4 regions of the Klebsiella quasivariicola genome follow, and region 4 is predicted to be linked to each of the others. Evidence: predicted binding sites of a transcription regulator. Region 4 holds the regulator's gene; each other region holds the start of a gene.
The links. Region 4 encodes PurR, which represses purine synthesis genes. Its sites were predicted from a motif close to CANGCAAACGTTTGCNTG; they were not measured.
Positions count from the first base shown of each region.

Region 1: purT (formate-dependent phosphoribosylglycinamide formyltransferase) is a predicted target of PurR. The motif match lies at 4,926-4,943, and genes of this name have one in related genera.
Region 2: purH (bifunctional phosphoribosylaminoimidazolecarboxamide formyltransferase/IMP cyclohydrolase) is a predicted target of PurR. The motif match lies at 1,914-1,931, and genes of this name have one in related genera.
Region 3: pyrC (dihydroorotase) is a predicted target of PurR. The motif match lies at 5,133-5,150, and genes of this name have one in related genera.

Region 1 is NZ_CP022823.1:2,100,020-2,107,939, reverse strand. Features, by position in the region: gene copD (copper homeostasis membrane protein CopD) at 1-51, opposite strand, end outside; gene yobA (CopC domain-containing protein YobA) at 53-427, opposite strand; gene B8P98_RS10540 (DNA polymerase III subunit theta) at 541-771, shown strand; gene exoX (exodeoxyribonuclease X) at 850-1,509, shown strand; gene ptrB (oligopeptidase B) at 1,513-3,573, opposite strand; gene B8P98_RS10525 (tellurite resistance TerB family protein) at 3,694-4,359, opposite strand; gene B8P98_RS10520 (YebG family protein) at 4,500-4,847, opposite strand; gene purT (formate-dependent phosphoribosylglycinamide formyltransferase) at 4,983-6,161, shown strand; gene B8P98_RS10510 (bifunctional 4-hydroxy-2-oxoglutarate aldolase/2-dehydro-3-deoxy-phosphogluconate aldolase) at 6,219-6,860, opposite strand; gene edd (phosphogluconate dehydratase) at 6,899-7,920, opposite strand, start outside.
Region 2 is NZ_CP022823.1:5,227,095-5,235,014, reverse strand. Features, by position in the region: gene purD (phosphoribosylamine--glycine ligase) at 1-199, opposite strand, end outside; gene purH (bifunctional phosphoribosylaminoimidazolecarboxamide formyltransferase/IMP cyclohydrolase) at 215-1,804, opposite strand; rRNA gene B8P98_RS26295 (16S ribosomal RNA) at 2,433-3,972, shown strand; tRNA gene B8P98_RS26290 (tRNA-Glu) at 4,058-4,133, shown strand; rRNA gene B8P98_RS26285 (23S ribosomal RNA) at 4,316-7,217, shown strand; rRNA gene rrf (5S ribosomal RNA) at 7,409-7,524, shown strand; gene B8P98_RS26275 (acetyltransferase) at 7,745-7,920, opposite strand, start outside.
Region 3 is NZ_CP022823.1:3,542,357-3,550,276, forward strand. Features, by position in the region: gene murJ (murein biosynthesis integral membrane protein MurJ) at 1-689, opposite strand, end outside; gene B8P98_RS17850 (Gfo/Idh/MocA family protein) at 801-1,712, opposite strand; gene B8P98_RS17855 (YceH family protein) at 1,727-2,380, opposite strand; gene rimJ (ribosomal protein S5-alanine N-acetyltransferase) at 2,390-2,974, opposite strand; gene mdtH (multidrug efflux MFS transporter MdtH) at 3,203-4,411, shown strand; gene B8P98_RS17870 (lipoprotein) at 4,525-5,085, shown strand; gene pyrC (dihydroorotase) at 5,211-6,257, shown strand; gene dinI (DNA damage-inducible protein I) at 6,330-6,581, shown strand; gene bssS (biofilm formation regulator BssS) at 6,884-7,138, shown strand; gene solA (N-methyl-L-tryptophan oxidase) at 7,265-7,920, shown strand, end outside.
Region 4 is NZ_CP022823.1:2,506,140-2,514,059, reverse strand. Features, by position in the region: gene B8P98_RS12535 (C40 family peptidase) at 335-1,204, shown strand; gene B8P98_RS12530 (helix-turn-helix domain-containing protein) at 1,159-1,644, opposite strand; gene sodB (superoxide dismutase [Fe]) at 2,130-2,711, shown strand; gene B8P98_RS12520 (MFS transporter) at 2,775-3,941, opposite strand; gene cydH (cytochrome bd-I oxidase subunit CydH) at 4,108-4,200, opposite strand; gene purR (HTH-type transcriptional repressor PurR) at 4,493-5,518, shown strand; gene punR (DNA-binding transcriptional activator PunR) at 5,537-6,448, opposite strand; gene punC (purine nucleoside transporter PunC) at 6,560-7,741, shown strand.

The sequences.
Region 1 (7,920 bases), 410 kb from region 4:
CAGGGTGAAAAAGTGCGCAAAGCGTAGCGTGATATAGAGCCCGGTCAGCATTTTACTTCACGCTAAAGGTGTATTGCCCCTTGGTTTTATGGCCATCCACCGAGACCACATGCCATGACACGGAGTACTCCCCCGGCGACAAGGTTTCCGCCAGGGGTATGGTGACCTGCGCGGGATTATCGGCATGACGGGTCAGTTTTCCGGTGGCAACCGCGCGCTGCTGCGGACCCGTGATGGTCACGCCGCTGAACGCGGGTTCTATCCCTTCAGAGAAACTGAGCGTCAACGACTGCGGGGCGGCTGTCAGCTGGGCACCGGCGGCGGGGGTCTGCTGTTGCAGGTGAGCGTGGGCGAAGGCGCCTGCCGCGGTTAACATACCGGCAAACGCAACGGAGAGGCGCAACGCGCGTCCAGCGAGGAGTCGCATATTCGTCATTCCCTTTTGTTATGTCTGTAGCACAGAGAATAACCCTGTATAATGGCAGAGTCGAGCTAAGCGTCAGCGCCTCGACCGGGTTTACCAGCACACTGGAGTAAATAATGGAAAGAAATCTGGCCAAAATTTCGCAAGATGAGATGGATAAAGTCAACGTCGATCTCGCCGCCGCCGGCGTCGCCTTTAAAGAGCGATACAACATGCCGGTGGTCGCTGATTTGGTCGAACGCGAGCAGCCGGCCCATCTGCGCGACTGGTTTCGGGAACGGCTGATCGCCCATCGGCTGGCCTCTGTCTCCCTTTCCCGACTGCCGTGGGAGCCGAAACAGAAATAATGCGCGCTCGCCTGCTCGTCGTCGGTTGGCAAGACCGGTCAATTCCTTTACGCTTATCGTTTTGCTTTGGAGCGAGCCATGCTGCGCGTCATTGATACCGAAACCTGCGGCCTGCAGGGGGGCATCGTCGAAATCGCCTCGGTCGATATTGTCGACGGACAAATCACCAACCCGATGAGCCATCTGGTGCGCCCCGATCGCCCCATCAGCCCGCAGGCGATGGCCATCCATCGTATAACGGAAGAGATGGTTGCCAATAAGCCGTGGATTGAGGAGATTATTCCGCACTATCATGGTAGCCCGTGGTATGTCGCGCATAACGCCAGTTTTGACCGCCGGGTGTTACCGGAGATGCATGGCGAGTGGATCTGCACGATGAAGCTGGCCCGCCGCCTGTGGCCAGGGATCAAATACAGCAATATGGGGCTATATAAATCACGGAAGCTAAACGTGATGACCCCACCGGGGCTGCATCATCACCGCGCGCTGTATGACTGCTATATTACTGCTGCGCTGCTGCTGGATATCATCAACGTTTCCGGCTGGACGCCTGACGAAATGGCCGATATTACCGGCCGCCCGGCGCTGCTCACTACCTTTACCTTCGGTAAATACCGGGGTAAAGCGGTCGCCGAAATTGCTGAAAACGACCCCGGCTATCTGCGCTGGTTATTCAACAATCTCGACCGCATGAGCCCCGAGCTGCGCCTGACGCTTAAGCATTACCTCGGGGAATAGCCCCTACACTGCCGCTTTGCCCGGCAGTGTGCCCTGCGCCAGGGCGATGAAAAAGGCGTACTCGAGCGCCACCCCTTCATAGCTTTTGAAGCGACCGGATTTGCCGCCGTGCCCGGAATCCATATCGGTACAGAGCAGCAGCAGGTTATCATCCGTTTTCAGTTCCCGCAGTTTGGCCACCCATTTGGCCGGCTCCCAGTATTGCACCTGGGAATCGTGCAGCCCGGTGGTCACCAGCATATGCGGATAAGCCTGCGCCCGCACGCCGTCGTAAGGACTGTAGCTTTTCATATAACGATAATAGGTCTCATCCTGCGGATTCCCCCACTCTTCAAATTCCCCCGTGGTCAGCGGAATAGTTTCATCCAGCATGGTGGTCACCACGTCAACGAACGGCACCTGGGCTATCACGCCATGAAACAGCTCTGGACGTTCATTTACGGCCACGCCCATCAGCATGCCGCCTGCACTGCCGCCCATGCCATAGCAGAGCTGCGGATCGCCGTACCCCTGCGCCAGCAGCGCATCGCAGACGTCCAGATAGTCGTTAAAGGTATTTTTCTTGCACAGGAATTTACCGTCCTCATACCACTGCTGCCCCAGTTCGCCACCGCCGCGGACGTGGGCGATGGCGTAGACAAAGCCGCGGTTAAGCAGACTCAGCCGGCTGGCGCTGAAATCGGCATCAATACTCTCACCATATGAGCCATAGCCATAGACCAGCAGCGGATTGTTCCCTTTACGAAAATGGTCGCGATGGTAGACCAGCGAAACCGGGACTTCGACGCCATCGCGAGCCGTCACCCACAGGTGTTCACTCTGGTAACAGCGCGTGTCAAGCCCCTTCACCTCCTGCTGCTTGATGACCCGCCGTTCACCGGTATCCATATCCAGTTCAAACAGGGTGTCCGGGGTGGTCATGGAGGAATAGCCATAGCGCAGGCGCGACGTTTCGGGTTCCGGATTATAGGCAAGCCAGGTGACATAGGCCGGATCGTCAAAGGCGATCCCCACTACCTCCCGGGTCTTGCGGTTAATTTGCCGCAGGCTGGTCAGGCCGCGCTGGCGCTCTTCAACAACCAGCCAGTCGGTAAACAGCGTAAATCCTTCGAGCATCACGTCATGACGTGGAGGGATCAGCGTGGTCCACTGCTCTTCATCGCGCAGTACGGTACGGTAGAGACCAAAATTCTTTCCGTCCCGGTTGGATCGCAGATAGAAGGCATGCTGATAGTGATCGAGGCTATATTCGTGATCTTTACGCCGCGGCAGGAAACAGACCGGCTCGGCGTCCGGCAGCTCGGCGTTGAGCAGCAGCACTTCGCTGGTGGTGGCGCTGGAAAGATAAATCACCACGAACTGCTGAGAGGTGGTTTTATGCACGCTGACGTAGAAGGTCTCCTCTTTTTCCTCGTAGATCAGCGCGTCGTTCTGCGCCGGAGTGCCGACAGTGTGGCGCCAGACCTGATAAGGAAGCAGCGTAGTCGGATGTTTACGCACATACCACACAAAGCGTGAATCGTTGCTCCAGGCAAATCCGGAGGTGACATTTTCGATAATTTCCGGATACCACTCCCCACTGCTGAGATCGCAGAAACGCAGGCCATACTGGCGACGGGAAAGGTAATCCTCCGCCACGGCCATCAGCTGGTTGTTCGGCGCGATGCCCAGCCCGCCCAGCGTGTAGAACTCGCTCTTCGCCGCCCGCTGGTTGCCGTCGAGCAGGATTTCCCACTCGTCCCACTCCTCTTTCAGCACCGACTGCCGCTGGTAGATAGCGTATTCGCAGCCTGGCTCATATACCTGACGGTAGCGAAAGCCATTTTTACTGTAGGGGGCGGAGACTTCCCGCTGCGGGATGCGGTCGATAATCTCTTTCAGCAGACGTTCCTGCAGATTGAGCTGCGAATCCATCACTTCCTTGCCGTAGGCGTTTTCCGCGTGCAGGTATTCCAGCACGTCAGGTCGCGCACGCTCATCGTCGCGCAGCCAGTAGTAGTTATCGATGCGTGTATCGCCATGCAAGGTCATGGCGTGCGGGATCCGTTTGGCTTTAGGTGGCATGTTATTCTTCTGCTGCTTTATCGTGACACAAGTGCATTCAGGGCGCACGGTGGCGCCTGAATGATGACGTGTCTATAAGGGTGGCAAAAGACGCGGGCGATGCAAGCGAAACGTGATAATTTAACCGCTTAGCGCTTGTTTTTGTGACTGGATATCCTGTTCGATGTCGGCCCGCACATCTTTTGGCAATGCCAGAGCCTCTCCCAGCGCGTTCAGATAGCTGCGCTCCATAAAATGGTCGATATCAATCACCGCGCAGCTGAGGTAATAGATCTCCAGCGCCTCCTGCGGATCAACAATGCCCTCTGCCAGACGCTGCGGATCCAACGGCTGGGCCAGCGCCTGGTCAATCAATACCCGGGCCTGAACGTCAATATTGGCCGCCCGCAGCTGGGTTTCAATATTCGCCCGCTCGTGGTCATCAATATGGCCGTCGCTTTTCGCGGCAAACACCAAGGCCGTAATCAGCCGTACGCTTCGCGGATCGACATCCGCCGGCACCGCAGTCGTTTCAGGGACAGATCCGGGTGCGGGCGTGTGCTGAGCGCGCATTTTCTGCTGATACTTGTTCCACAATACCGTGCCTGCCACCGCCCCGCCGCCTGCCAGCAGCGCGCTGGTGCCATATTTCGCCAGCAGTTTGCGTGACGATTTGCTGGCCACCAGCAGTCCGGCCAGCCCACCGATGGCGCCGGGTAGTAAGGCGCTTCCTGTTGACGACTCGCCAGTCGGTGACGCGCCCTTCTGCCCAAGCAGCGACTGCAGTTGATTTAGCCAGTTAGCCATGGTTTTCCTCTCAGGTGACAAACACTGTTATCAGCCTAAACGACGCGATGTCAGGAAATGTTAGACGTGGCTAAAGATGCGCAAAGGTGGGCGCGGCAGACGGCTTCCTGCCCCCTCAGCCGATGGCTGGCCGCCGCTAATCAGGCCGCTTTGCCTTTGCGCGCTTTGGCAACCGGCACGGCGTCATCATCCGCCGAAGAAGTCTCGCCGGCCGCCGCCGGTGCGGGGACGTCGTGCGCGGGCGTATCATGCTCCGGCAGTCGGCCGACGCGCAGAATATGCTGCAGCGCCTCTTTTCGCTCTGCCAGCCACATCGCCATGGTATCGCGCTGGGCGTCATCCATCTCCAGCGGCGATGCCACCAGCCAGTCATTCAGCACCTCTGCCAGATCGAGCATTTTGTCGTAAGCGTCGGCCTCTTTTTTGCTGGCAAAAGACATTTTTTCCTCACCTTCGCGGATCACCACATATTTAATTTCAACCGCCATGCTGCAGCCTCTCAATACTGTATTTTTATACAGTATAACAAATTTCCTCTGCGGACTCAACTCACGCGCGTAAAGACAGACGCAAACGTTTTCGTTTATAATCGTGGCCATCTTTTTTTACTGCGGAAGAGAGTTATGACTGTATTAGGCACCGCGCTGCGCCCGGCAGCCACCAAAGTAATGCTGTTAGGTTCCGGCGAGCTGGGCAAGGAAGTCGCCATTGAATGTCAGCGTCTGGGCATTGAAACTATCGCCGTCGACCGCTACCCCGATGCCCCGGCGATGCAGGTCGCCCACCGCGCTCACGTCATCAATATGCTGCACGGCGAGAGCCTGCGCGCCCTGATTGAACAGGAAAAACCCGATTACATCGTGCCTGAGATCGAAGCGATAGCCACCGATACCCTGGTCGAACTCGAGCAGGCCGGGCAGAAAGTGGTCCCCACGGCGCGGGCGGCAAAGCTCACCATGAACCGCGAAGGCATTCGCCGCCTGGCGGCAGAAGAGCTGCAGCTTCCTACCTCCCGCTATCGTTTTGCCGACAGCGAAGACGGCTTCCGCGCGGCGGTTACCGAGATCGGTTTGCCGTGCATCGTCAAACCGGTGATGAGCTCCTCCGGCAAAGGCCAGAGCTTTATCCGCTCGGCTGACCAGCTCAGCGAAGCCTGGCGTTATGCGCAACAAGGCGGCCGCGCCGGCGCCGGGCGCGTGATTGTTGAAGGGGTGGTGAATTTCGATTTCGAAATTACCCTGCTCACCGTCAGCGCCGTCGATGGCGTGCATTTCTGCGCCCCGGTTGGTCATCGTCAGGAAGACGGCGACTATCGTGAATCCTGGCAGCCGCAGCAGATGAGCGACCTGGCCCTCGAACGTGCCCAGACCATCGCCCGCAAGGTAGTGCTGGCGCTGGGCGGTCATGGCTTGTTCGGCGTGGAGCTGTTCGTTTGCGGCGACGAGGTGATCTTTAGTGAAGTCTCCCCTCGCCCACACGACACCGGCATGGTCACGCTGATCTCGCAGGATCTCTCGGAATTCGCCCTGCACGTTCGCGCCTTCCTTGGACTGCCCGTCGGCGCCATCCGCCAGTATGGCCCGGCCGCCTCCGCGGTGATCCTTCCGCAGCTGACCAGCCAGAACGTCCGCTTTGGCCAGCTACAGTCAGCCGTCGGGGCTGGCCTGCAGCTGCGTCTGTTCGGCAAGCCGGAGATCGACGGCACCCGCCGCCTGGGGGTGACCCTCGCCGTTGCCGATTCGGTTGAGGAGGCTGTAGTACGGGCTAAAACCGCCGCCGCTGCGGTCATCGTCGAAGGCTAAAGACAAAAAAACCCGGTCGCGTTGCCGCTGACCGGGTTGTTGACCTTGAGGCGCCGTTTACTTCGCGCCTTCCACCGCTTCACGCGCCAGGGTGGTGATGCGATCGTAGTCACCGGCTTCCAGCGCGTCGGCTGGCACCAGCCAGGAACCACCGATGCACAGCACGCTGTTCAGCGCCAGATAGTCACGGTAGTTAGCCGGAGAGATACCGCCGGTCGGGCAGAAGCGAATGTGGCCGAACGGACCCGCAATCGCCTGCAGGGCTTTCACGCCGCCGTTGGCTTCCGCCGGGAAGAATTTAAACTCTTTCAGACCATACTGCATACCCAGCATCAGCTCGGACACCGTGCTGATCCCCGGGATCAGCGGAATGGTGCCGTCTTCGGTCGCCGCTTTCAGCAGGGATTCGGTCAGCCCCGGGCTGATAGCGAACTGCGCGCCAGCTTCCGTCACCGCTTTCAGTTGCTCAACGTTGGTGACTGTGCCCGCGCCGACAATCGCGTCCGGCACTTCTTTAGCAATCGCGCGGATCGCTTCCAGGGCGCACTCGGTGCGCAGGGTGACTTCCAGCACGCGCACGCCGCCCGCGACCAGCGCTTTCGCCATCGGTACCGCGTGCTCCAGCTTTTTCACTACGATAACCGGGACAACCGGACCGGAGGTGAGGATTGCTTCTGCTGTTGTTTTCCAGTTTTTCATCAGGATTTTCTCTCGCCAGATCTAGAAATTAAATCGTCTTAAAAAGTGATGCAGGTTGCGCCCTGCTCCGCGCCAGAGAGCTTCTCACGCAGCGCCCCAAACATCTCCCGACCGGTTCCCACGCGCGACGCGCTGAGGTCAGGGATATGCGGCTGACGCGCCGCCAGTTCGGCATCCTCCACCAGCAGCGTCAGTTCCCCCGTCTGCCCGTTCACGCGAATAAGATCGCCATCGCGCACTTTCGCCAGCAGCCCACCGTCGTACGCTTCAGGCGTGACGTGGATGGCTGAGGGGACTTTACCGGAGGCGCCAGAGAGTCGGCCATCGGTCACCAGCGCTATTTTGAAACGGCGGTCCAATAATACACCAAGTGGCGGCATAAGTTTATGTAATTCTGGCATCCCGTTCGCTTTTGGTCCCTGATGACGGACCACCACTACGCAATCTTTGTCCAGCAGACCCGCTTCAAAGGCTGGCAACACGTCGTGCTGGCTCTCGAACACCACCGCCGGCGCTTCGATCACCTGGTTCTCTACCGGAACGGCTGAGGTTTTCATCACCGCACGTCCCAGGTTACCGCTCAGCACTTTGGTGCCGCCGTGACGGGAGAACGGTTTTTCGAAAGTGGCGATGACCTGGTCGTCCAGCGGCGCTGTCGCCCCTTCACGCCAGTCCAGCTCGCCGTTATTCAGCCATGGCTCCAGGGTGTAGCGTGACAGACCGAAGCCGGCTACGGTGTGAACATCCTCATGCAGCAGGCCGCCTTTCAGCAGTTCGCGCACCAGTACCGGAACGCCGCCCGCTGCCTGGAAGTGGTTGATATCCGCCGGGCCGTTGGGATAGAGGCGCGCCAGCAGCGGCACCACGTCGGACAGGTCGGAAAAATCATCCCAGTTAATGATGATCCCTGCCGCGCGAGCCATCGCCACCAGGTGCATGGTGTGGTTGGTGGACCCCCCGGTCGCCAGCAGCGCCACGATACCGTTGACCACCACTTTTTCGTCGAACATTTTCCCCAGCGGCATCCACTCGTTGCCATTGCCGGTCATGCGGGTGACCT
Region 2 (7,920 bases), 2.7 Mb from region 4:
GATCGATGTTCTCATCCTGGGCGAAGCGCAGCAGGGCCGGAATATCGGTAACGCCGATGGCGACGTTTTGCAGCGACGGCTCCAGGGCGGTACCGGCGTTGCCCGGCGCGACGTAGACGGTATCAACTAGCGGCGACTGGGCCGCTTTCCAGGCCAGGGCGTGCTCACGCCCGCCGTTGCCGATTACTAATACTTTCATCTGTAGCTCCGTGAATTAATGGCGGAAGTGGCGCATGTCGGTGAAGATCATGGCGATACCATGTTCGTCAGCGGCGGCAATCACTTCGTCGTCGCGGATAGAGCCGCCCGGCTGGATCACACAGGTGATGCCCACTGCGGCTGCGGCATCAATGCCGTCGCGGAACGGGAAGAAGGCGTCAGAAGCCATGGCGGAGCCTTTCACTTCCAGACCTTCGTCACCGGCTTTAATCCCGGCAATTTTCGCCGAGTAGACGCGGCTCATCTGACCGGCGCCTATCCCGATGGTCATGTTGTCTTTGGCATACACGATGGCGTTGGATTTGACGAATTTCGCCACTTTCCAGCAGAACAGCGCATCGCGTAGCTCTTGCTCGGTTGGCTGGCGTTTGCTGACCACTCGCAGTTCACCCGCGGTGACCATGCCGAGATCGCGGTCCTGAACCAGCAGGCCGCCATTAACACGTTTGAAATCGAGGCCGGCAACGCGAGCATCCCACTGACCGCAGGTCAGTACGCGGACGTTCTGCTTCGCGGCGGTGATCTTCAGCGCTTCTTCGCTGGCGGACGGCGCAATGATCACTTCGACGAACTGGCGAGAGATGATCGCCTGCGCGGTTTCCGCATCCAGCTCGCGGTTAAAGGCGATGATGCCGCCGAAGGCGGAGGTTGGGTCGGTTTTGTAAGCGCGATCGTAGGCGTCGAGGATTGAGTCGCTGACGGCAACGCCGCATGGGTTGGCGTGCTTAACGATCACGCAGGCCGGTTCATTGAACTCTTTCACGCACTCCAGCGCCGCATCGGTATCGGCAATGTTGTTATAGGAGAGCGCTTTGCCCTGCAGTTGGGTGGCGGTCGCTACGGAGGCTTCTTTTACATTCTCTTCTATATAGAAGGCAGCCTGCTGGTGGCTGTTTTCGCCATAGCGCATATCCTGTTTCTTAATAAAGTTCAGATTCAGGGTGCGCGGGAAGCGGCCTGCGGCTTCTTTGCTTTCGCCGTGATAGGCCGGAACCATGCTGCCGAAGTAGTTAGCGATCATGCTGTCGTAAGCGGCAGTATGTTCGAAGGCTTTAATTGCGAGGTCGAAGCGGGTGTCCAGCGTGAGGGAACCGTCGTTAGCGTCCATCTCATTAATGATGGCCTCGTAGTCGCTGCTCTTCACTACGATAGCGACATCTTTATGGTTCTTCGCCGCGGAGCGCACCATCGTCGGGCCGCCGATATCGATGTTTTCCACCGCGTCTTCCAGTGAGCATCCTTCACGAGCGACGGTCTGGGCGAACGGGTAGAGGTTAACGACAACCATATCGATAGGCGCGATACCGTGTTGCTGCATGATACCGTCATCCTGACCGCGACGACCGAGGATGCCGCCGTGTACTTTCGGATGCAGGGTCTTCACGCGTCCATCCATCATTTCCGGGAAACCGGTGTAGTCAGAGACTTCGGTAACCGGCAGGCCTTTATCTGCCAGCAGGCGAGCGGTGCCGCCGGTGGACAGCAGCTCGACACCACGAGCGGAAAGCGCCTGCGCGAATTCGACGATACCGGCCTTGTCAGAAACACTGAGCAGGGCGCGGCGGACTGGACGACGTTGTTGCATGGTATTAAATCCCCAGGATTTGAACATTACAGAGAGCGTTAGGTGAGTTTTTGCCTAAAAACTCACCTAACGCACCCAACCGGGCATCCGTGTCATAGCGCGGCATTGTAACGAAAACGTTTGCGCAACGCTCGCGAATTTTTATCTTTCTCTCCAGGCCGATGAATCTCCTTCTATATAGCTGGCGATCCGCGGGGCTTGCGGTCGTGTTTTGTCGCTCTCCTGTGGATAATTCTGTGTGTAAAGAGGTATAAAGCGGGGTTTTGCTGGGGAATGCAGCAGTCAGTCATTTTTCTGCCATTTTTCTGTTGCGGGCGCTCGAGAACTCCCTATAATGCGCCTCCATCGACACGGCGGATGTGAATCACTTCACACAAACAGCCGGTTCGGTTGAAGAGAAAAATCCTGAAATTCAGGGTTGACTCTGAAAGAGGAAAGCGTAATATACGCCACCTCGCGACAGAGCGCTAAAGCGCGTCGCAACTGCTCTTTAACAATTTATCAGACAATCTGTGTGGGCACTCAAAGTGACATGGATTCTTAACGTCCTCGGACGAAAAATGAATACCAAGTCTCTGAGTGAACATACGTAATTCATTACGAAGTTTAATTCACGAGCATCAAACTTAAATTGAAGAGTTTGATCATGGCTCAGATTGAACGCTGGCGGCAGGCCTAACACATGCAAGTCGAGCGGTAGCACAGAGAGCTTGCTCTCGGGTGACGAGCGGCGGACGGGTGAGTAATGTCTGGGAAACTGCCTGATGGAGGGGGATAACTACTGGAAACGGTAGCTAATACCGCATAACGTCGCAAGACCAAAGTGGGGGACCTTCGGGCCTCATGCCATCAGATGTGCCCAGATGGGATTAGCTAGTAGGTGGGGTAACGGCTCACCTAGGCGACGATCCCTAGCTGGTCTGAGAGGATGACCAGCCACACTGGAACTGAGACACGGTCCAGACTCCTACGGGAGGCAGCAGTGGGGAATATTGCACAATGGGCGCAAGCCTGATGCAGCCATGCCGCGTGTGTGAAGAAGGCCTTCGGGTTGTAAAGCACTTTCAGCGGGGAGGAAGGCGGTGAGGTTAATAACCTCACCGATTGACGTTACCCGCAGAAGAAGCACCGGCTAACTCCGTGCCAGCAGCCGCGGTAATACGGAGGGTGCAAGCGTTAATCGGAATTACTGGGCGTAAAGCGCACGCAGGCGGTCTGTCAAGTCGGATGTGAAATCCCCGGGCTCAACCTGGGAACTGCATTCGAAACTGGCAGGCTAGAGTCTTGTAGAGGGGGGTAGAATTCCAGGTGTAGCGGTGAAATGCGTAGAGATCTGGAGGAATACCGGTGGCGAAGGCGGCCCCCTGGACAAAGACTGACGCTCAGGTGCGAAAGCGTGGGGAGCAAACAGGATTAGATACCCTGGTAGTCCACGCCGTAAACGATGTCGATTTGGAGGTTGTGCCCTTGAGGCGTGGCTTCCGGAGCTAACGCGTTAAATCGACCGCCTGGGGAGTACGGCCGCAAGGTTAAAACTCAAATGAATTGACGGGGGCCCGCACAAGCGGTGGAGCATGTGGTTTAATTCGATGCAACGCGAAGAACCTTACCTGGTCTTGACATCCACAGAACTTTCCAGAGATGGATTGGTGCCTTCGGGAACTGTGAGACAGGTGCTGCATGGCTGTCGTCAGCTCGTGTTGTGAAATGTTGGGTTAAGTCCCGCAACGAGCGCAACCCTTATCCTTTGTTGCCAGCGGTTAGGCCGGGAACTCAAAGGAGACTGCCAGTGATAAACTGGAGGAAGGTGGGGATGACGTCAAGTCATCATGGCCCTTACGACCAGGGCTACACACGTGCTACAATGGCATATACAAAGAGAAGCGACCTCGCGAGAGCAAGCGGACCTCATAAAGTATGTCGTAGTCCGGATTGGAGTCTGCAACTCGACTCCATGAAGTCGGAATCGCTAGTAATCGTAGATCAGAATGCTACGGTGAATACGTTCCCGGGCCTTGTACACACCGCCCGTCACACCATGGGAGTGGGTTGCAAAAGAAGTAGGTAGCTTAACCTTCGGGAGGGCGCTTACCACTTTGTGATTCATGACTGGGGTGAAGTCGTAACAAGGTAACCGTAGGGGAACCTGCGGTTGGATCACCTCCTTACCTTAAAGAACCTGCCTTTGTAGTGCTCACACAGATTGTCTGATGAAAGTAGAGAAGCAAGGCGTCTTGCGATTGAGACTTCAGTGTCCCCTTCGTCTAGAGGCCCAGGACACCGCCCTTTCACGGCGGTAACAGGGGTTCGAATCCCCTAGGGGACGCCACTTGCTGGTTCGTGAGTGAAAGACGCGTGCCGACATATCTCAAAACTCATCTTCGGGTGACGTTTGAGATATTTGCTCTTTAAAAATCTGGATCAAGCTGAAAATTGAAACGACACACTGTTTAAGTGTGTTCGAGTCTCTCAAATTTTCGCAATCAGAAGTGAAACATCTTCGGGTTGTGAGGTTAAGCGACTAAGCGTACACGGTGGATGCCCTGGCAGTCAGAGGCGATGAAGGACGTGCTAATCTGCGAAAAGCGTCGGTAAGGTGATATGAACCGTTACAGCCGGCGATGTCCGAATGGGGAAACCCAGTGTGATTCGTCACACTATCGTTAACTGAATACATAGGTTAACGAGGCGAACCGGGGGAACTGAAACATCTAAGTACCCCGAGGAAAAGAAATCAACCGAGATTCCCCCAGTAGCGGCGAGCGAACGGGGAGCAGCCCAGAGTCTGAATCAGCTTGTGTGTTAGTGGAACGGTCTGGAAAGTCCGACGGTACAGGGTGATAGTCCCGTACACCAAAATGCACAGGCTGTGAACTCGAAGAGTAGGGCGGGACACGTGGTATCCTGTCTGAATATGGGGGGACCATCCTCCAAGGCTAAATACTCCTGACTGACCGATAGTGAACCAGTACCGTGAGGGAAAGGCGAAAAGAACCCCGGCGAGGGGAGTGAAAAAGAACCTGAAACCGTGTACGTACAAGCAGTGGGAGCACCTTCGGGTGTGACTGCGTACCTTTTGTATAATGGGTCAGCGACTTATATTCTGTAGCAAGGTTAACCGTATAGGGGAGCCGCAGGGAAACCGAGTCTTAACTGGGCGTTAAGTTGCAGGGTATAGACCCGAAACCCGGTGATCTAGCCATGGGCAGGTTGAAGGTTGGGTAACACTAACTGGAGGACCGAACCGACTAATGTTGAAAAATTAGCGGATGACTTGTGGCTGGGGGTGAAAGGCCAATCAAACCGGGAGATAGCTGGTTCTCCCCGAAAGCTATTTAGGTAGCGCCTCGTGAACTCATCTTCGGGGGTAGAGCACTGTTTCGGCTAGGGGGTCATCCCGACTTACCAACCCGATGCAAACTACGAATACCGAAGAATGTTATCACGGGAGACACACGGCGGGTGCTAACGTCCGTCGTGAAGAGGGAAACAACCCAGACCGCCAGCTAAGGTCCCAAAGTCATGGTTAAGTGGGAAACGATGTGGGAAGGCCCAGACAGCCAGGATGTTGGCTTAGAAGCAGCCATCATTTAAAGAAAGCGTAATAGCTCACTGGTCGAGTCGGCCTGCGCGGAAGATGTAACGGGGCTAAACCATGCACCGAAGCTGCGGCAGCGACACTATGTGTTGTTGGGTAGGGGAGCGTTCTGTAAGCCTGTGAAGGTGTGCTGTGAGGCATGCTGGAGGTATCAGAAGTGCGAATGCTGACATAAGTAACGATAAAGCGGGTGAAAAGCCCGCTCGCCGGAAGACCAAGGGTTCCTGTCCAACGTTAATCGGGGCAGGGTGAGTCGACCCCTAAGGCGAGGCCGAAAGGCGTAGTCGATGGGAAACAGGTTAATATTCCTGTACTTGGTGTTACTGCGAAGGGGGGACGGAGAAGGCTATGTCATCCGGGCGACGGTTGTCCCGGTTTAAGCATGTAGGCTGGTTATCCAGGCAAATCCGGATAATCAAGGCTGAGGTGTGATGACGAGGTACCACGGTACTGAAGTGACAGATGCCCTGCTTCCAGGAAAAGCCTCTAAGCATCAGGTAACATCAAATCGTACCCCAAACCGACACAGGTGGTCAGGTAGAGAATACCAAGGCGCTTGAGAGAACTCGGGTGAAGGAACTAGGCAAAATGGTGCCGTAACTTCGGGAGAAGGCACGCTGGTGTGTAGGTGAAGTCCCTGCGGACGGAGCTGAGACCAGTCGAAGATACCAGCTGGCTGCAACTGTTTATTAAAAACACAGCACTGTGCAAACACGAAAGTGGACGTATACGGTGTGACGCCTGCCCGGTGCCGGAAGGTTAATTGATGGGGTTATCCGTAAGGAGAAGCTCTTGATCGAAGCCCCGGTAAACGGCGGCCGTAACTATAACGGTCCTAAGGTAGCGAAATTCCTTGTCGGGTAAGTTCCGACCTGCACGAATGGCGTAATGATGGCCAGGCTGTCTCCACCCGAGACTCAGTGAAATTGAACTCGCTGTGAAGATGCAGTGTACCCGCGGCAAGACGGAAAGACCCCGTGAACCTTTACTATAGCTTGACACTGAACATTGAGCCTTGATGTGTAGGATAGGTGGGAGGCTTTGAAGCGTGGACGCCAGTCTGCGTGGAGCCAACCTTGAAATACCACCCTTTAATGTTTGATGTTCTAACGTTGGCCCCTTATCGGGGTTGCGGACAGTGTCTGGTGGGTAGTTTGACTGGGGCGGTCTCCTCCCAAAGCGTAACGGAGGAGCACGAAGGTTAGCTAATCCTGGTCGGACATCAGGAGGTTAGTGCAATGGCATAAGCTAGCTTGACTGCGAGCGTGACGGCGCGAGCAGGTGCGAAAGCAGGTCATAGTGATCCGGTGGTTCTGAATGGAAGGGCCATCGCTCAACGGATAAAAGGTACTCCGGGGATAACAGGCTGATACCGCCCAAGAGTTCATATCGACGGCGGTGTTTGGCACCTCGATGTCGGCTCATCACATCCTGGGGCTGAAGTAGGTCCCAAGGGTATGGCTGTTCGCCATTTAAAGTGGTACGCGAGCTGGGTTTAGAACGTCGTGAGACAGTTCGGTCCCTATCTGCCGTGGGCGCTGGAGAATTGAGGGGGGCTGCTCCTAGTACGAGAGGACCGGAGTGGACGCATCACTGGTGTTCGGGTTGTCATGCCAATGGCACTGCCCGGTAGCTAAATGCGGAAGAGATAAGTGCTGAAAGCATCTAAGCACGAAACTTGCCCCGAGATGAGTTCTCCCTGAGACTATAAGTCTCCTGAAGGAACGTTGAAGACGACGACGTTGATAGGCCGGGTGTGTAAGCGCAGCGATGCGTTGAGCTAACCGGTACTAATGAACCGTGAGGCTTAACCTTACAACGCCGAAGATGTTTTGGCGATTTGAGAGAAGATTTTCAGCTCAGATTCAGAGTCCGAAGGATTTTGCGCTGAGACAAGGCGGCAAACGACGCGATGGAAGGAGCATACTGAAGTATGTGACTGACATTCGCGAGAGCAGCCAACGCAGTATGAGCGCAAAAGACACAGGACGAGCACAAAGAATTTGCCTGGCGGCACTAGCGCGGTGGTCCCACCTGACCCCATGCCGAACTCAGAAGTGAAACGCCGTAGCGCCGATGGTAGTGTGGGGTCTCCCCATGTGAGAGTAGGGAACTGCCAGGCATCAAATAAAGCAGAAAGCTCAGTCGGAAGACTGAGCTTTTTGTTTTTGCGTTTTAACAAGAACCCCGTCCCGAAAGGTGCGGGGTTTTTTGCGGTGTGGGGTATATCTCCCCGGTGGCGCTGCGCTTACCGGGGCTACGGATCCGTAGCCCGGACAAGGTGCGTAGCACCGCCTCCGGGGAGGTCCCTGTCTATGGGTCAGCAGTTACCGACGTCAATCTTAGTCTGTTTCAGCCTGCTGCTCATGTATCAAATTCAATAACGGATACGGTTGCCCCAGATCGTCTGTTTCAGAGCGACCTGTCACTGTGAAACCCATCTTCTGATAAAACCCGACCGCTTGTTCATTCTGCTCATTTACGTTGGTCGTCAGCTTCGGCGTTAACGACAGCGCAT
Region 3 (7,920 bases), 1.0 Mb from region 4:
ACCACCCGCATCGCGCCGGCATCTTTCAGATTAATGCGCGGCAGAACCAGCATGCCAATTTTCTTCAGGTGCGGCAGCTGGTAGGCCAGCTGCAGCACGCCGCCGACCGTCACCGCCCAGGCCAGAGCCAGCACCGGCGGATGGAAGTACGGCGCAGCAAACAGTGCGAAGCTAATCATGCTGACGTTAAGAAACGTCGGGGCAAAGGCCGGCACCGAGAAACGGTTCCAGGTATTGAGGATCGCCCCCACCAGCGAGGCCAGGGAAATCAGTAAAATATAGGGGAAGGTAATGCGCAACAGCTGGGTGGTCAGCGCAAATTTATCGGCGGTATCGGCAAACCCGGGGGCGGTGATGGTGATCACCCACGGAGCCGCCAGCATCCCGATAACGGTAACGATCGCCAGGGCCAGGGTCAACAATCCGGAGACGTAAGAGACAAACACCCGGGTGGCATCTTCGCCCTGCTTGCTTTTATATTCGGCAAGGATTGGCACAAATGCCTGTGAGAAAGCGCCTTCGGCAAAAATACGCCGCAACAGATTAGGCAGTTTGAAGGCGACAAAAAAGGCATCGGTCGCCATCCCGGCGCCAAAAATGCGCGCCACAATCGCATCGCGGGCAAAGCCCAGCACGCGCGAAAACATGGTCATCGAACTGACTGCCGCCAGTGATTTTAAAAGGTTCATTACGCTGTTATTCCAAACCCTGGAGTAAAACGCCCGCAAATGCGGGCGCTGGAAAGTGGCGATAGTCTACCGGGTTCAACATGAATTACTACTGTCAGTTGTTACAACGGATTATTCACTAATGGCGTCGCGCCAGAGTTTATCGACCACCCGCTGAGCTAACAGCGCCTGTTCGCCTGCGGTTTCAGGAACCGTCTGATTTTGCACGCATTCGATAAAATGGCGCGCGCAGCCGACAAAGCCGCGCTGCTCAAGGGTGGTTTGCCAGCCGGCGACCGGGCGCTGAACCACGCCATGACCACACTCCTCCTGCCATTCGCGCATCTCGCTCACCGCATATAACCCGCCATCCGTAACCGCCTGCACCCACTCACGCTGGCTGCCAGCGCGGCGATGCATACTGGTGGTGACCTGCAGCCTGGGTGAACTAAACTGGTGTTCGGCATAGAGCATTTCGCCCTGAGGGGTGATCTGCAACGCGCCACCGCGCAGGCGCGCCTGGCCGTCGGCCAGCCACAGCGCGGTATCCACTACGTGCAAATAGTCATCGAGCAACGTAAAGCGCAAATCGTTGCCCACGCTATCACTCCGGTGCTTATCCATCCGCAGCGACGCCGCCTCGCCCAGCCGTCCCTTTAGCTCACGATAAAGCGGCGCAAAGCGGCGATTGAACCCGACCATCAGCGTCAGATGACGCCGCGCCGCCAGCTCGACCAGCGCCTCTGCCTCGCTTAGCTTGTCCGCCAGCGGTTTATCGACACAAACATGAACTCCGGCATTCAGCAAGTGATTCACTACTTCATAATGTGAAGCCGTCGAAGTATGAACAAAAACCGCATCGCACTGCGCCGCCAGGGCATCCAGCGAATCGGCATACGGGATGCGCCAGGTTTCACAGACGCGCAGCGCCTTCTCTCTTCCCGGCGACCAGGCCGCCTGCAGCGTCCAGTTTTCCGCCGCCCCCAGCACCGGCAACCACGCTTTCTGCGCGATGCCGCCTAAGCCAACCACCCCGATGCGCAATTTGGTGCCCACATTTAATCTCCCAGATGGTGTAACAGAGAGTCGAGGCGCGCTTTTAACTCCGCCACCTCACCTTCCAGTGCTTCAACCCGGGCACGCAGATCGTCATCACCTTCCAGCGGCGCGAGTGCTTCCACCGTGGTGATCAGCGTGTCCATATCATCGCAAAACAGATGCATATAACGGCTTTCCCGTTTCCCCGGTTCCCGTGGCAGGCGGGCAACAAAAGGACCATCCTCGCGCGTCGCTAGCCCTTCCAGCACGCTTTCCACTTCCGCCATATCGCTGAACTCATGCATCCGCTGCGCGCGGCTACGGAGTTCACCCGGCGTCTGGGCGCCGCGCAGCAGTAGCGTCGTCACCACCGCTACTTCGCCGGCGCTGAGTTTCAGATCGCCAAATTCAGAGTTGCAAAAACGCTGCTCATACTTGGTCACTCGATTGCCGAATCCGCTTACCGTACGCAAATAGTGGCGCTTCACCAGGGTATCCAGCAGCGACTGGACCTCACCTTCGCTCAGGGACATCACCGGTTCGCGGTTGCTTTTCTGATTGCAGGCGGTGACCACAGCGTTCACCGACAGCGGATACTGTTCGGGCGTGGTGACCTGCTTTTCCAGCAAACAACCAATGACGCGCGCTTCATGCGCGGTTAATTGATATTTCATCCTCTCTCCTTAGCGCCCTGCTGACCAGTCTGACGTCGTTAACGCCGTTAACACATGGTCACGCCACTGCCCGTCAATCAGCAGATAATCTTTGGCGTAACCCTCCTTTTCGAACCCCAAGCGCGCCAGCAGCGCGCCGCTGCGCTGATTATGCGGCATATAGTTGGCCATGATGCGATGAATATGCTGCGTGCGCTGCATATAGCGAATTGCCGTGGTCAGCGCTTCAAACATCAGCCCCTGCCCCTGCCACTTCTCGCCAATGGAGTAGCCGAGATAGCAGGCATGAAATGACCCGCGCACCACGTTGGAGAAGTTCGCCACGCCGACGATCTCTTTTTCTTCTGGATCGAGCAGCGCGAAATAGAATGCTGAACCCTGCTTATGGAATTCGGCAATCATTGACAGGCGCGCCTGCCATCCGGAAGGATAGCAGTGGCTGTCGTCACGTACCGGCTCCCACGGTTTTAAGAACGCTTTATTCTCGGCGTAATAATCGGCCAGACGCCAGGCGTCACGATCGTGAACCAGGCGCACCACCAGCCGGTCCGTCGTCAAACGCACCTTCGGCACGTTACTGCGATAGCCAAACATTTCCTCTTCAGTCCCCCTGACTTGAATCTTGCTTTCATCACTATACCTGTCCTGCGCGGCGGTGTGAAAACAGCAACATACCATTTTCTGCGCCATCTCCTCTTTTCGATGATTAGCCTCAATCGAACTTGCATTTTGATAAAAAAATATTGTCGCAAGGGCGCTGGGAAAAGCAGCAGATTGCCCGCAGAATATCTTCGCTTATCTCTCTTTTTCCCTGGAGGGGAAATGTCCCGCGTCTCGCAGGCAAGGAGCCTGGGTAAATATTTCCTGTTAGTCGATAACATGCTGGTGGTGCTGGGCTTTTTTGTCGTCTTTCCGCTGATATCCATCCGCTTTGTCGATCAGATGGGCTGGGCGGCGCTGATGGTCGGCATTGCGCTCGGCCTGCGCCAGCTGGTGCAGCAGGGATTAGGTATCTTTGGCGGCGCCATCGCCGACCGCTTCGGCGCAAAACCGATGATCGTCACTGGCATGTTGATGCGTGCTGGCGGCTTCGCGGCGATGGCCGTCGCGCATGAGCCGTGGGTGCTCTGGCTCTCCTGTATTTTGTCCGGGCTGGGCGGCACGTTGTTCGATCCGCCACGAGCCGCCCTGGTGGTCAAGCTGGTGCGCCCGCATCAGCGCGGTCGCTTTTTCTCCATTCTGATGATGCAGGATAGCGCCGGGGCAGTAATTGGCGCCCTGTTGGGCAGCTGGCTGCTGCAATATGATTTCCGTCTGGTGTGCAGCGCCGGCGCCGCGCTGTTTATCGCCTGCGCGGTGTTTAATGCCTGGTATCTACCGGCATGGAAGCTGTCTACGGTGAAAACGCCGGTGCGGGAAGGGCTGGGGCGGGTGCTGCGGGACAAGCGCTTCGTCACCTATGTCCTGACGTTAACGGGTTATTATATGCTGGCGGTGCAGGTGATGCTGATGCTGCCGATCATGGTGAATGACATCGCCGGCTCGCCGACCGCCGTGAAGTGGATGTACGCCATCGAAGCCACCATTTCACTCACCCTGCTCTATCCTATTGCCCGTTGGAGCGAAAAACGCTTCCGCCTTGAGCACCGGCTGATGGCCGGTCTGCTGGTGATGACCCTGGCCATGCTCCCCATCGGGATGACCAGCAGTTTACAGCAGCTGTTTACCCTGATTTGCCTGTTTTACATCGGCTCTATCATTGCCGAACCCGCCCGCGAGACGCTGGGCGCTTCGCTGGCGGACGCCCGGGCGCGTGGCAGCTATATGGGTTTCAGCCGTCTGGGGCTCGCCTTCGGCGGCGCGCTGGGTTACGCGGGCGGCGGCTGGCTGTTTGATGCCGGGAAAGCCGTCGGCCAGCCCGAACTGCCGTGGCTGATGCTCGGCGCCATCGGGGTTATCACCTTCCTGGCGCTATGGTGGCAATTCAGTCCGAAACGCTCTGCCTCCGGTATGCTGGAGCCGCGCACCTGATGCGCGCGGCGGCGGTTTCTCCTGCTTTCAGCCTATTCTGCTGGCGCGATGGGTGCTGACAGGTCATGATGCTTTGTGTCAGGATGAAGGAAGGTATGAGCTTGAGGAACCCCATGAAAAAGATATTGATCGCCGCCGCGCTAATTGTCAGCGGCCTGCTGAGCGGCTGTAATCAGCTGACCCAATACACGGTAAGCGAGCAGGAGATTAACCAGGCCCTGCAGAAGCGAAACCATTTCGCCAAAGATATTGGTCTGAAAGGCGTTGCCGACGCCCATATCGAACTGCAGAACCTGACCAGCGCTATCGGGCGCGAGGAGCCGGGCAAAGTCACCCTGAGCGGGATCGCCAACGTCGATCTTAACTCCCTGTTCGGCACGCAGAAAGCGACGATCGATCTGAAGCTCAAAGCGCTGCCAACCTTTGACCGAGAGAAAGGCGCCATCTTCCTGCAGGAAATGGAAGTGGTCGATGCCAAAGTGGCGCCGGAGAAACTGCAGTCGGTTATTCAGGCCCTGCTCCCCTACCTGAATCAGTCTCTGCGCAGCTACTTCAGCCAGCAGCCGGCTTATGTCCTGCGTGAGGACGCCAGCACCGGCGAAGCGCTGGCGAAGAAATACGCCAAAGGTATAGAGGTGAAGCCAGGCGAGATTGTCATCCCCTTTACCAATTAATCTCCAGGGCGCTACGGCGCCCTGAATTTTTTACGGAAATGAGTGCAAAGGAAAACGTTTACGCTTATCCTTAGTGCCCGGCAAAAAACAGCCCTGATGACTGAACCTATTAGCCGGAGCCTTCCATGACAGCACAATCCCAGGTATTGAAAATCCGCCGCCCAGACGACTGGCATATCCATCTGCGCGATGACGATATGCTGAAAACCGTCGTGCCTTATACCTGTGAGTTTTATGGCCGGGCGATCGTGATGCCGAATCTGGTGCCGCCTGTCACCACCGTCGCGGCGGCTATCGCTTACCGCCAGCGCATTATGGACGCCGTGCCGGCCGGGCATGATTTTACCCCGCTGATGACCTGCTATCTGACAGACTCCCTCGACCCAGCGGAGCTGGAACGCGGCTTTAACGAAGGGGTTTTCACCGCCGCCAAGCTCTACCCGGCCAATGCCACCACTAACTCCAGCCACGGCGTCACCAGCACCGACGCCATTATGCCAGTGCTGGAGCGGATGGAAAAACTGGGGATGCCGTTGCTCGTTCACGGCGAAGTCACTCACGCCGAGATTGATATTTTCGATCGTGAAGCGCGCTTTATTGAGACGGTGATGGAGCCCCTGCGCCAGCGCCTGCCCGGCCTGAAAGTGGTTTTTGAACATATCACCACCAAAGACGCCGCCGAGTACGTGCGTGACGGTAATGAACTGCTGGCTGCTACCATCACCCCGCAGCATCTGATGTTCAACCGCAACCATATGCTGGTGGGCGGCATTCGCCCTCACCTGTACTGTCTGCCGGTACTTAAACGCAATATTCATCAGCAGGCTCTGCGGGAGCTGGTCGCCAGCGGCTTCAGCCGCGCCTTCCTCGGCACCGACTCCGCACCGCACGCCCGCCACCGTAAGGAAGCCAGCTGTGGCTGCGCCGGCTGCTTTAACGCCCCGACCGCCCTCGGCAGCTACGCCACCGTGTTTGAAGAAATGAACGCTCTGCAGCACTTTGAGGCTTTCTGCTCGCTGAACGGCCCGCGCTTCTACGGTCTGCCGGTCAATGAGAGCTACGTTGAACTGGTGCGTGAAGAGACGACCGTTGTGGACAGCATTGCCCTGCCTAATGACACCCTGGTGCCCTTCCTGGCGGGTGAAACCGTTCGCTGGACCGTGAAGAAATAAAAACGCAGCCCCCTGTTGTCAACGCTAACCGGATACTGTATAAATAACCAGTATCGAACGCAGGGGGCAATTATGCGCATTGAAGTGTCTATCGCCAAAACGACCGCCTTACCTAACGGCGCGCTGGAAGCGCTGAATAACGAACTCTCTCGCCGTATCGCCGAGCAATTCCCGGCCATCGATAGCCAGGTGAGCGTCCGCTACGCCAGCGGCAATCAGCTCTCGGTGTTTGGCGCCCTGAAAGAAGACAAAGACCGGATAAGCGAAATCCTGCAGGAAACATGGGAAAGCGCGGACGACTGGTTTGTCCACGATCTCTCCTGAAGCATGGCGGGATCCAGTTACTCTGGTTTGCTCCCTCATTGTGCTTTTTTTGCCGGGTCGCCCCGGCTTTTTTTATCCCCTCTTCTGTTCAGAATAGTCCTGATTATTCTGCTCAATATCGACTAAAGTGGCCATTTTACGCGCTTATCTTGAGTAAAAAAGCGGCAAAAGAAGAAAATCATGCTGCCTTTCATTTAATTTCTCGAGTTTATTCTTGATCCCTGATATAATTAACTTGCTTCAAAAAATATGCATTAAACCTCGAGAATTGTTGTCTTTTAACATATGAATAAGGGGTTATGATGGAAAAAAATAATGAAGTCATTCAGACCCATCCCCTCGTTGGATGGGACATCAGCACCGTTGATAGCTACGATGCGCTGATGTTGCGCCTGCACTACCAGAACCCCACTCAAGAAAACAGTAATGATGCTGAGATCGGCCAGACGCTATGGCTAACGACGGACGTCGCACGTCAGTTTATTTCAATCCTGGAAGCAGGTATTGCGAAGATTGAATCTGGCGAATACCAAGAAAACGAGTACCGCAGGCATTAACGCGGCGCACGGAATGACTTAAATATAATCTTAACAGGCACCTGCGGGTGCCTGAATTATTTTCGGGCTTGTATAAGCGCAGGGAGTTAATTACCCTGCTAACAAGGCAATTACCCGGAACTCACCATGCAATACGATCTTATTATTATCGGCAGTGGCTCTGTCGGTGCTGCTGCGGGCTATTATGCGCGTCGTGCCGGACTCAATGTTTTGATGACCGATGCCCATCAACCGCCACATCAGGAAGGCAGCCATCACGGTAGCAGCCGTCTTATCCGTCACGCCTATGGAGAAGGTGAAAAATATGTTCCGCTGGTGCTGCGTGCCCAGCAGCTATGGGATGAACTGGCTGAGATCAGTGGCGAACCTGTTTTCGAACGTACCGGCGTCATTAACCTTGGCCCTGCCAGTTCCGCTTTCCTCGCCAACGTCGCCGCCAGTGCCCGAGCTTTCCAGCTTGAGGTAGAAGAGCTGGATGCGCAGGCCGTGATGCAGCGCTGGCCGGAGATACGCCTTCCCGATGACTATCGGGCAATTTTCGAACCCGCATCAGGCGTACTGCGCAGCGAACTGGCTGTCGAAACCTGGATCCGTCTGGCTCGGGAAGCCGGTTGCGCGCAGTTGTTCAACTGTCCAGTCTCAGCCATTCATCACCATGAGGACGGCATCACCATTGATACCCTCGACGGTGAATATCATGGTAAAAAACTGCTGATCAGCGCCGGCACCTGGGTCACCCGCCTGCTTCCGGACCTGCCCATCCAGCCGGTACGCAAGGTCTT
Region 4 (7,920 bases):
GCTTCCTTAAACTTCTTTCTACGGCAGTAACTTGTCATTGTAGCGTCCTGAAGGCAGGACGGATAATAACATTTTCTTCACTATTCCTATTTTATCTTCTGTTGCGCGAAGTTGCCTTAAAAATATCATTTTGATGGCGCGGGCTAGCGCGCATTGCGCATTTTCTGCGCGAGACGGTCAATGTCTGACGCGTTTTCTTGCAATCGTTAACCAATCGACATTTTTGATACAAAAGAATATTAACTTTCCGGTTTTTTTTGCTTTAGAATCGTTCCGGTTTGTCATTCATCATCAGGCATTTGTACATGTCTGTAATTAATCAGGGGATTGCTCAGTGGCGCGGCTAAACAAAATCGCGATATCGCTCTGTGCATTACTGTTCACATCTATCTCATTCACGCCACTGGCTCATGCGTCAGGGCATTCTCACGCCTCTGCCTCGCCAAAGGCGTTGGCCGCGAAAAGTGGCTCAGAGCGCAAGAAAAAAACCAGTCAAAAAAGTAAAACCACCGCTAAAACCACCAGTAAAAAGTCTTCCAGCACCCGGCTCCCTTCCCGCACTACCGCCGCAAGCCAAACCGCACTAAACCGTCAGGCCGCCGGCGTTACGAAAAAATGCGTCCTGCGTAAAGGCTATAAAAAGCAGTGTGCGAAAACGATCGCCGCCAGCGCCGAGCCGACTCTGGCGCTGAACAGCGTCAAAAGTAAATGCGTGGTGCGTAAGGGCTATAAAAAACGCTGTAAACCCGAGGCCAGCGAAGCGAATCTGACGATTGCCGACGCGCATAAAGTCCGGGTACAAAAAGCGCAAAGTACCGCCATGAATAAACTGATGGGCCAGCTGGGTAAACCGTATCGCTGGGGCGGCACCTCGCCGCGTACCGGCTTTGACTGCAGCGGGCTGGTGTATTACGCCTACAAAGACCTGGTTAAGATCCATATCCCGCGTACCGCCAACGAAATGTACCACCTGCGTGACGCGCGTCCGGTGGATCGTGACGAACTGCAGAGCGGCGATCTGGTCTTCTTCCGCACCCGCGGACGCGGCACTGCTGACCACGTTGGCGTCTACGTTGGCAATGGGAAATTTATTCAGTCACCGCGTACGGGACGCGACATTCAAATCACCTCCCTGAGCGAGGACTACTGGGTTCGCCATTACGTTGGCGCCCGTCGCGTCATGACGCCGAAAACCATTCGCTGATCCCGGTCTGCCGCCGACGCGGCAGGCCGCCTCCCCTGCTCGTTCCCCATCCCCACCCGCAGAGGATATTGCAAATTGCTCTCTTTGCCCGGCGTTTCACGACGATAGCGGGTCGGCGACATGCCAAAGTGACGGCGGAAAGCACGACAGAATGCCGCCTGTCCCTCGTAACCGAGACTCTCAGAGATACTCTGCATAGAGGCCTGGGTCTGCGTTAAATAGATCGTCGCAATGGACATCTTCCGCCGACTGACGTAATTCGCTAACGTACAGCCGGTCACCATGGCGAATTGCCGCTGGAAATACCAGTGCGAATACCCGGACTTTTTGGCAATCGCGCTCACCGGCAGGGTGTCAAATATGTGGGCTTCGATCCAGTCAACGATCCCCTGCACCACCGGGATCATTTTTGGACTCACCACCTCATCTGTTCTTTTCATCGTGAACATCCTGTTGGTCACTTTCGTCGGGTGGCTATATTTGTCATACAAATATGAAAATAGACAATGAATTATTGGCATAGCGGTGATTGCCTGGATGCATATTTAATTTAATAAGTTGATTTAACAAAGATTGGCTAGCATGCAGTGGTTGTGCAACGCGGCCGCCATTTAGGGAAAGCGGTCGGGTTGACCTGTCAACGACAGAATTCACAACGGCAGATACTGGCTACTAATACATTTTTGTTACATTACCAGGCGGAAAGCGCCTCGGTTTTCCAGAAAACGGTTAAGTCTTCGACAGTTGCGCCTGTCACAATAACCTTTATGGTGGTAAGGCTTTTCACTGCCGGCGGCAAATGTTAACATTCTCAATACAATAACACGCCCGGGACGCGACAGCGTTGGGCGGTCAGAACACGATTCAGGTGAAAACCTCATCCTGTCAATGTGAGATAAAACAAAAAGTTATAAGGAGAGTAGCAATGTCGTTTGAATTACCTGCATTACCATATGCAAAAGACGCCCTGGCGCCGCACATTTCCGCAGAAACCCTGGAATACCACTACGGTAAACACCACCAGGCATATGTCACTAACCTCAACAACCTGATCAAAGGCACCGCGTTCGAAGACAAATCCCTCGAAGAGATCGTGCGCACTTCTGAAGGCGGCGTATTCAACAACGCAGCGCAGGTATGGAACCATACTTTCTACTGGAACTGCCTGGCGCCAAACGCCGGCGGTGAACCGGAAGGCGAATTAGCGGCAGCGATTGCAAAATCCTTCGGCAGCTTTGCTGATTTTAAAGCGAAATTTACCGATGCCGCAGCGAAAAACTTTGGCGCCGGCTGGACCTGGCTGGTCAAAAATGCTGACGGCAGCCTGGCTATCGTCTCCACCAGCAACGCCGGTACGCCGCTGACCACTGATGCGAAACCGCTGCTGACCGTTGACGTCTGGGAACACGCTTACTACATCGATTACCGCAATGCCCGTCCAAGCTATCTGGACCATTTCTGGGCGCTGGTTAACTGGAAGTTTGTTGCGGCCAACCTGGCGGCATAAACGACAAACCGCAGCAGGGTCTCCCCGGCTGCGGTTCTTTTTTAGCCCTTCCCCATCCAATGATTACTGGCTGGCGAAAGCCTCTTCCGGCTGCGCTCGTCCGCTAAACCAGACCAGCAGCAGCGCCAGACCGGCGATAATCGCCCCCATCACCGGCACAAACGCATAGCCCAGTCCGCCAGAGATCACCGCCCCACCGGCGGCAGCGCCCAGCGCGTTGCCGAGGTTAAACGCGCCGATATTCACCGAAGAAGAGAGTCCCGGCGCTTCATGTGCCACGCGCATGACGCGCATCTGCAGCGGTGGCACTACCGCAAAGGTGGCAGCGCCCCAGACAATCATGCTGATGGCCGCCCCGACCTGAGATTGCGCCAGCAGCGGGATTGCCAGCATGATCGCCATCAGCAGCAGCAGAAATCCTTTCAGGGTGCCGGAGACCGACCGGTCGGCGAATTTACCGCCCAGATAGTTACCCAGCGAAAAGCCGACGCCAATCAGCACCAGCATCGCGGTAATGAACAGCGATGAAGCGTGGGTCAGCGTATTGAGCACTGGCGAAATGTAGGTATACAGCGTAAACATCGCACCCGCGCCCAGGACGGTAGTCAGCAAGGCAGAGAGCACCTGAGGGCGCAACAGGACGGCCAGCTCTTTTTTGACTTCAGGGCGTTCACCCGCACTGCCCTTCGGCAGGGAGAACCACAAGCTGACCATTGCCAGCAGGCCTAACCCCGCGGTGGCGAGGAAAGACATTCTCCAGCCAATGGTTTCGCCAAGCCAGGTGGCCGCCGGTACACCGCCAATGTTGGCGATAGTGAGTCCCATAAACATGGTGGCTACCGCGCTGGCCTGCTTATGTTTCGGTACAACGCTGGCCGCCACCACCGACCCCAGGCCAAAGAACGCGCCGTGGTTGAGGCTGGTAATAATGCGCGACAGCAACAGCGTGGTGTAATCCGGCGCGATGGATGACAACAGGTTGCCGACGGTGAAGATCCCCATCAGAAAAATCAGCGCATTGCGCCGTGCGCGATGTGACAACAGCAGGGTCATCAGCGGTGCGCCGACCATGACGCCGATGGCATACGCACTGATCAGCATTCCCGCCACCGGTATCGAGACGTCCACACCTTTCGCAATCACCGGCAGCAATCCCATCGGGGAGAACTCGGTGGTGCCGATGCCAAAGGCGCCGATCGCCAGCGCGAGTAAAGGAAAGTTGATTTTCATTCAATGACTCCATCAGGCCGTCAGAGAGGACGGCGTAACATCAGAAGTCAAAAGCATGACATCAATCACAAAAAAACAAAAGTGAACGAAATGACAAAAGATTTTTGCAGAATTGATAATAATAGCGGTGGAGAGGGAGGAGGCGCGCTCCTCCCGCAGCGGAAACTTAGTGCAGTATGGCGGTCAGGCTGAAAGCGACAATCACGCCGAGAGCAATAATCGTGGTGATCAGCGAAAACTTTAAATTGGTATCCATCATTTTTCCCTCTAGTTATCCCCACACCAAAAGTGAGCTTGCTCATTTTTGCACAAAAAATCGCAAAAATCTTCCGGGATTTAGGGCGATGCACATTTTTGCTCTTCCACTTTGCCCCAAGATCGGACAAAATCCCACGCTAATTTAAAAGCGTATCGGCCATTGACCCCTTCCTGTCGTTCTGTGTCGTTTTCCCGACGTGATGCAATGTTGAAAATTGTATTCAGGGTGTGTGTAGGCAAACGTTTACGTATCGATGATCAGGCGATCAGGTCAAGGCATGGAGTGAGATGTAATGGCAACTATTAAAGATGTAGCGAAGCGCGCAAACGTTTCCACTACAACTGTATCACATGTAATTAACAAAACCCGTTTCGTTGCCGAAGAGACGCGTAATGCGGTGTGGGCGGCGATCAAAGAGCTGCACTACTCGCCGAGCGCCGTGGCCCGCAGCCTGAAAGTCAATCATACAAAATCGATTGGCCTGCTGGCGACCAGTAGCGAAGCCGCCTATTTCGCTGAAATTATTGAGTCCGTGGAAAAGAGCTGCTTCCAGAAGGGCTATACCCTGATCCTGGGTAACGCTTGGAACGATCCGGAAAAACAGCGCGCCTATCTGTCGATGATGGCGCAAAAGCGCGTCGACGGTCTGCTGGTGATGTGTTCTGAGTATCCGGATTCGGTTCTGAGCATGCTGGAAGAATACCGCCATATTCCGATGGTGGTGATGGACTGGGGCGAAGCGAAAGCTGATTTTACCGATGCGGTGATCGATAACGCCTTCCAGGGCGGTTATATTGCCGGACGCTATCTGATTGAGCGTGGTCATCGCGAAATCGGCGTGATCCCGGGGCCGCTGGAGCGCAATACCGGCGCAGGACGCCTGGCCGGTTTTATGCAGGCAATGAAAGAAGCGCATATCAACGTGCCGGAAAACTGGATTGTGCAGGGCGACTTCGAACCTGAGTCCGGCTACCGGGCAATGCAGCAGATCCTGAACCAGCAGCATCGCCCAACGGCGGTATTCTGCGGTGGCGATATCATGGCGATGGGCGCTATCTGCGCCGCAGACGAAATGGGGCTGCGCGTGCCGCAGGACATTTCGCTGATCGGTTATGATAATGTGCGCAACGCCCGCTATTTCAGCCCGGCGTTGACTACCATTCATCAGCCAAAAGATTCGCTGGGCGAAGCCGCGTTTAACATGCTGTTGGATCGTATCGTCAACAAGCGTGAAGAGTCACAGTCTATCGAAGTTCATCCCCGACTGGTCGAACGCCGCTCGGTGGCGGATGGCCCGTTTGTCGATTATCGCCGCTAAGGCCTCTGCGGGCGCGGATCATTCCGGCGCCCGCAGCCACTCCCGGTTTAGCGTATCGCTGTCTCCCAGATAGTCCAGCATCCAGTTCAGCGCCGGTGAAGCGTCACTCTGCTGCCACGTCAGGCAGCAGGCGGCATCCGGGAACGGATTTTCCAGCGCCAGTGCGGTCCATTCACCGCGATCTATCCATGGACGGGCAAAATGGCTCGGCACCATACCGACGCAAAGTCCAGCCGACAGACAGGTAGCAGACGACTCCCAGTCGGGAACGACCACCCTCTTCTGATTATCCAGTAACCATGTCGTTCGTTTGGGCAGTGAACGTGAGGTATCCTCTCGCACCAGCGACGGCCAGTTGCGCAGAACATCGTCGCTCAGAGGGCCATCCATCTTCGCCAGCGGATGATCGCTTGACACCACGCAGTCCCAGCTCAGCATTCCCATATCGCGGAACGCATAGCGGCCGCCGACCGGGATAGATCGCGTTGCGCCGATCGCCAGCTCTACACGGCCATCGGCCAGGGCATCCCACACGCCGTTGAATACCTCCTGAAAGACGATCAGTTCGACGTCGGGAAAATGGCGATAGAAATCGACGATCATCTGGCGCATGCGCGCCGGTTTCACAATATCGTCCACCGCGATCGACAACTGTCCGCGCCAGCCGTTGGCGATTTGCTGACACTGCTGGCGGGTGATCTGCATTTTTTTGATAACAGAGCGCCCTTCCTGTAAGAACCAGACTCCAGCCGGGGTCAGCGCCACGTCACGATGACGCCGCTCAAACAAGGGAACCGCCAGCCATTCTTCAAGCTGACGCACGGTATAGCTGACCGCGGAAGGGACCCGGTGCAGCTCCTGCGCGGCAGCGCTGAAACTGCCATTACGGGCAACGGCATCAACCACTTCCAGAGAGTATTCAGACCACATATTCTGCCTGCAAATTTTTTGAATGCATGTGACAAATATTAGCGTTTCACAAGCCACAATGCACTGCCTACACTCTGCGCCATCGTACCTGCCGTCAAAAATGAGAACGTTATGTCACAACCTGGGAAAGGATTTTTAGTCTGGCTGGCTGGCCTGAGCGTGCTGGGCTTTCTGGCCACCGATATGTACCTGCCGGCGTTTGCCGCCATGCAGCAGGATCTCAATACCTCCCCCGCCTCAATCAGCGCCAGCCTGAGTCTGTTTCTCGCTGGCTTCGCACTGGGCCAGCTGTTTTGGGGGCCGCTGTCAGATCGCTACGGGCGTAAACCGGTGCTCCTGAGCGGGCTGGCGATTTTCGCTCTCGGCTGTCTGGGAATGCTGTGGGTGCACAATGCCACTCTGATGCTGGCGCTGCGCTTTCTGCAGGCGATCGGCGTCTGTGCCGCGGCGGTTACCTGGCAGGCAATGGTCACCGATTACTATCCCGCACAGCGGACTAACCGTATCTTCGCTACCATTATGCCGCTGGTGGGATTATCGCCAGCGTTGGCCCCGCTGCTGGGCAGCTGGTTGTTGATTCACTTTGAGTGGCAGGCCATCTTCGCCACCTTGTTTGCAATTACCTTGCTGCTGATGCTGCCGGCATTGCGCCTGAAGGCAGCGGCAAAGCCAGTCGCCGTGACACAGCAGAAGATCACCTTCCTCGCACTGCTGCGTTCGCGTGAATACAGCGGCAATGTCCTGATCTACGCCGCCTGTTCCGCCAGCTTCTTCGCCTGGCTCACGGGATCGCCTTTTATCCTGCACGAGATGGGCTACGGCCCAACCGCCATCGGCCTGAGCTACATCCCACAGACCATCGCCTTTCTGGTGGGAGGCTATGGCTGCCGCGCGCTGCTGCAAAAGTGGTCCGGTCAACAGATGCTGCCGTGGCTGCTGGTGGTCTTCGCCGTCAGCGTAGCCGCCACCTGGCTGGTCGGTCTACAGACGCATGCCTCGCTGGTGGCGTTAATGATCCCTTTCTGCCTGATGGCAGTGGTCAACGGCGGGATCTACCCCATCGTGGTTGCTCAGGCGCTGAAGCCTTTCCCGCAGGCGACCGGCCGGGCAGCGGCGCTGCAGAATACCCTGCAGCTTGGCCTGTGCTTCCTGACCAGTCTGCTGGTATCCGCGCTGATCGCCACGCCGCTGCTGACCACCACCAGCGTGATGCTGGTCTCGATTGGCTTAGCCGGGATAGGCTTTCGTCTGCAGCAGACACCTGAGCTGACTCCCCGCTCTTCCCACGCTTAACTTACCTCGCCGGGACCCGGACCAGTCGTTAGCATGCTAAGAAATTTTTATTGAAAGCCAGTACTTAGCGTCCTATACTGGATCCGGGTTCACATAAATAGAAAATAGTTACAGATTAACGGATGCAGGATGCCTTCGTTTCACCATGGAAGGCCTTTCGGCAAGGGTTATCTCCCTTC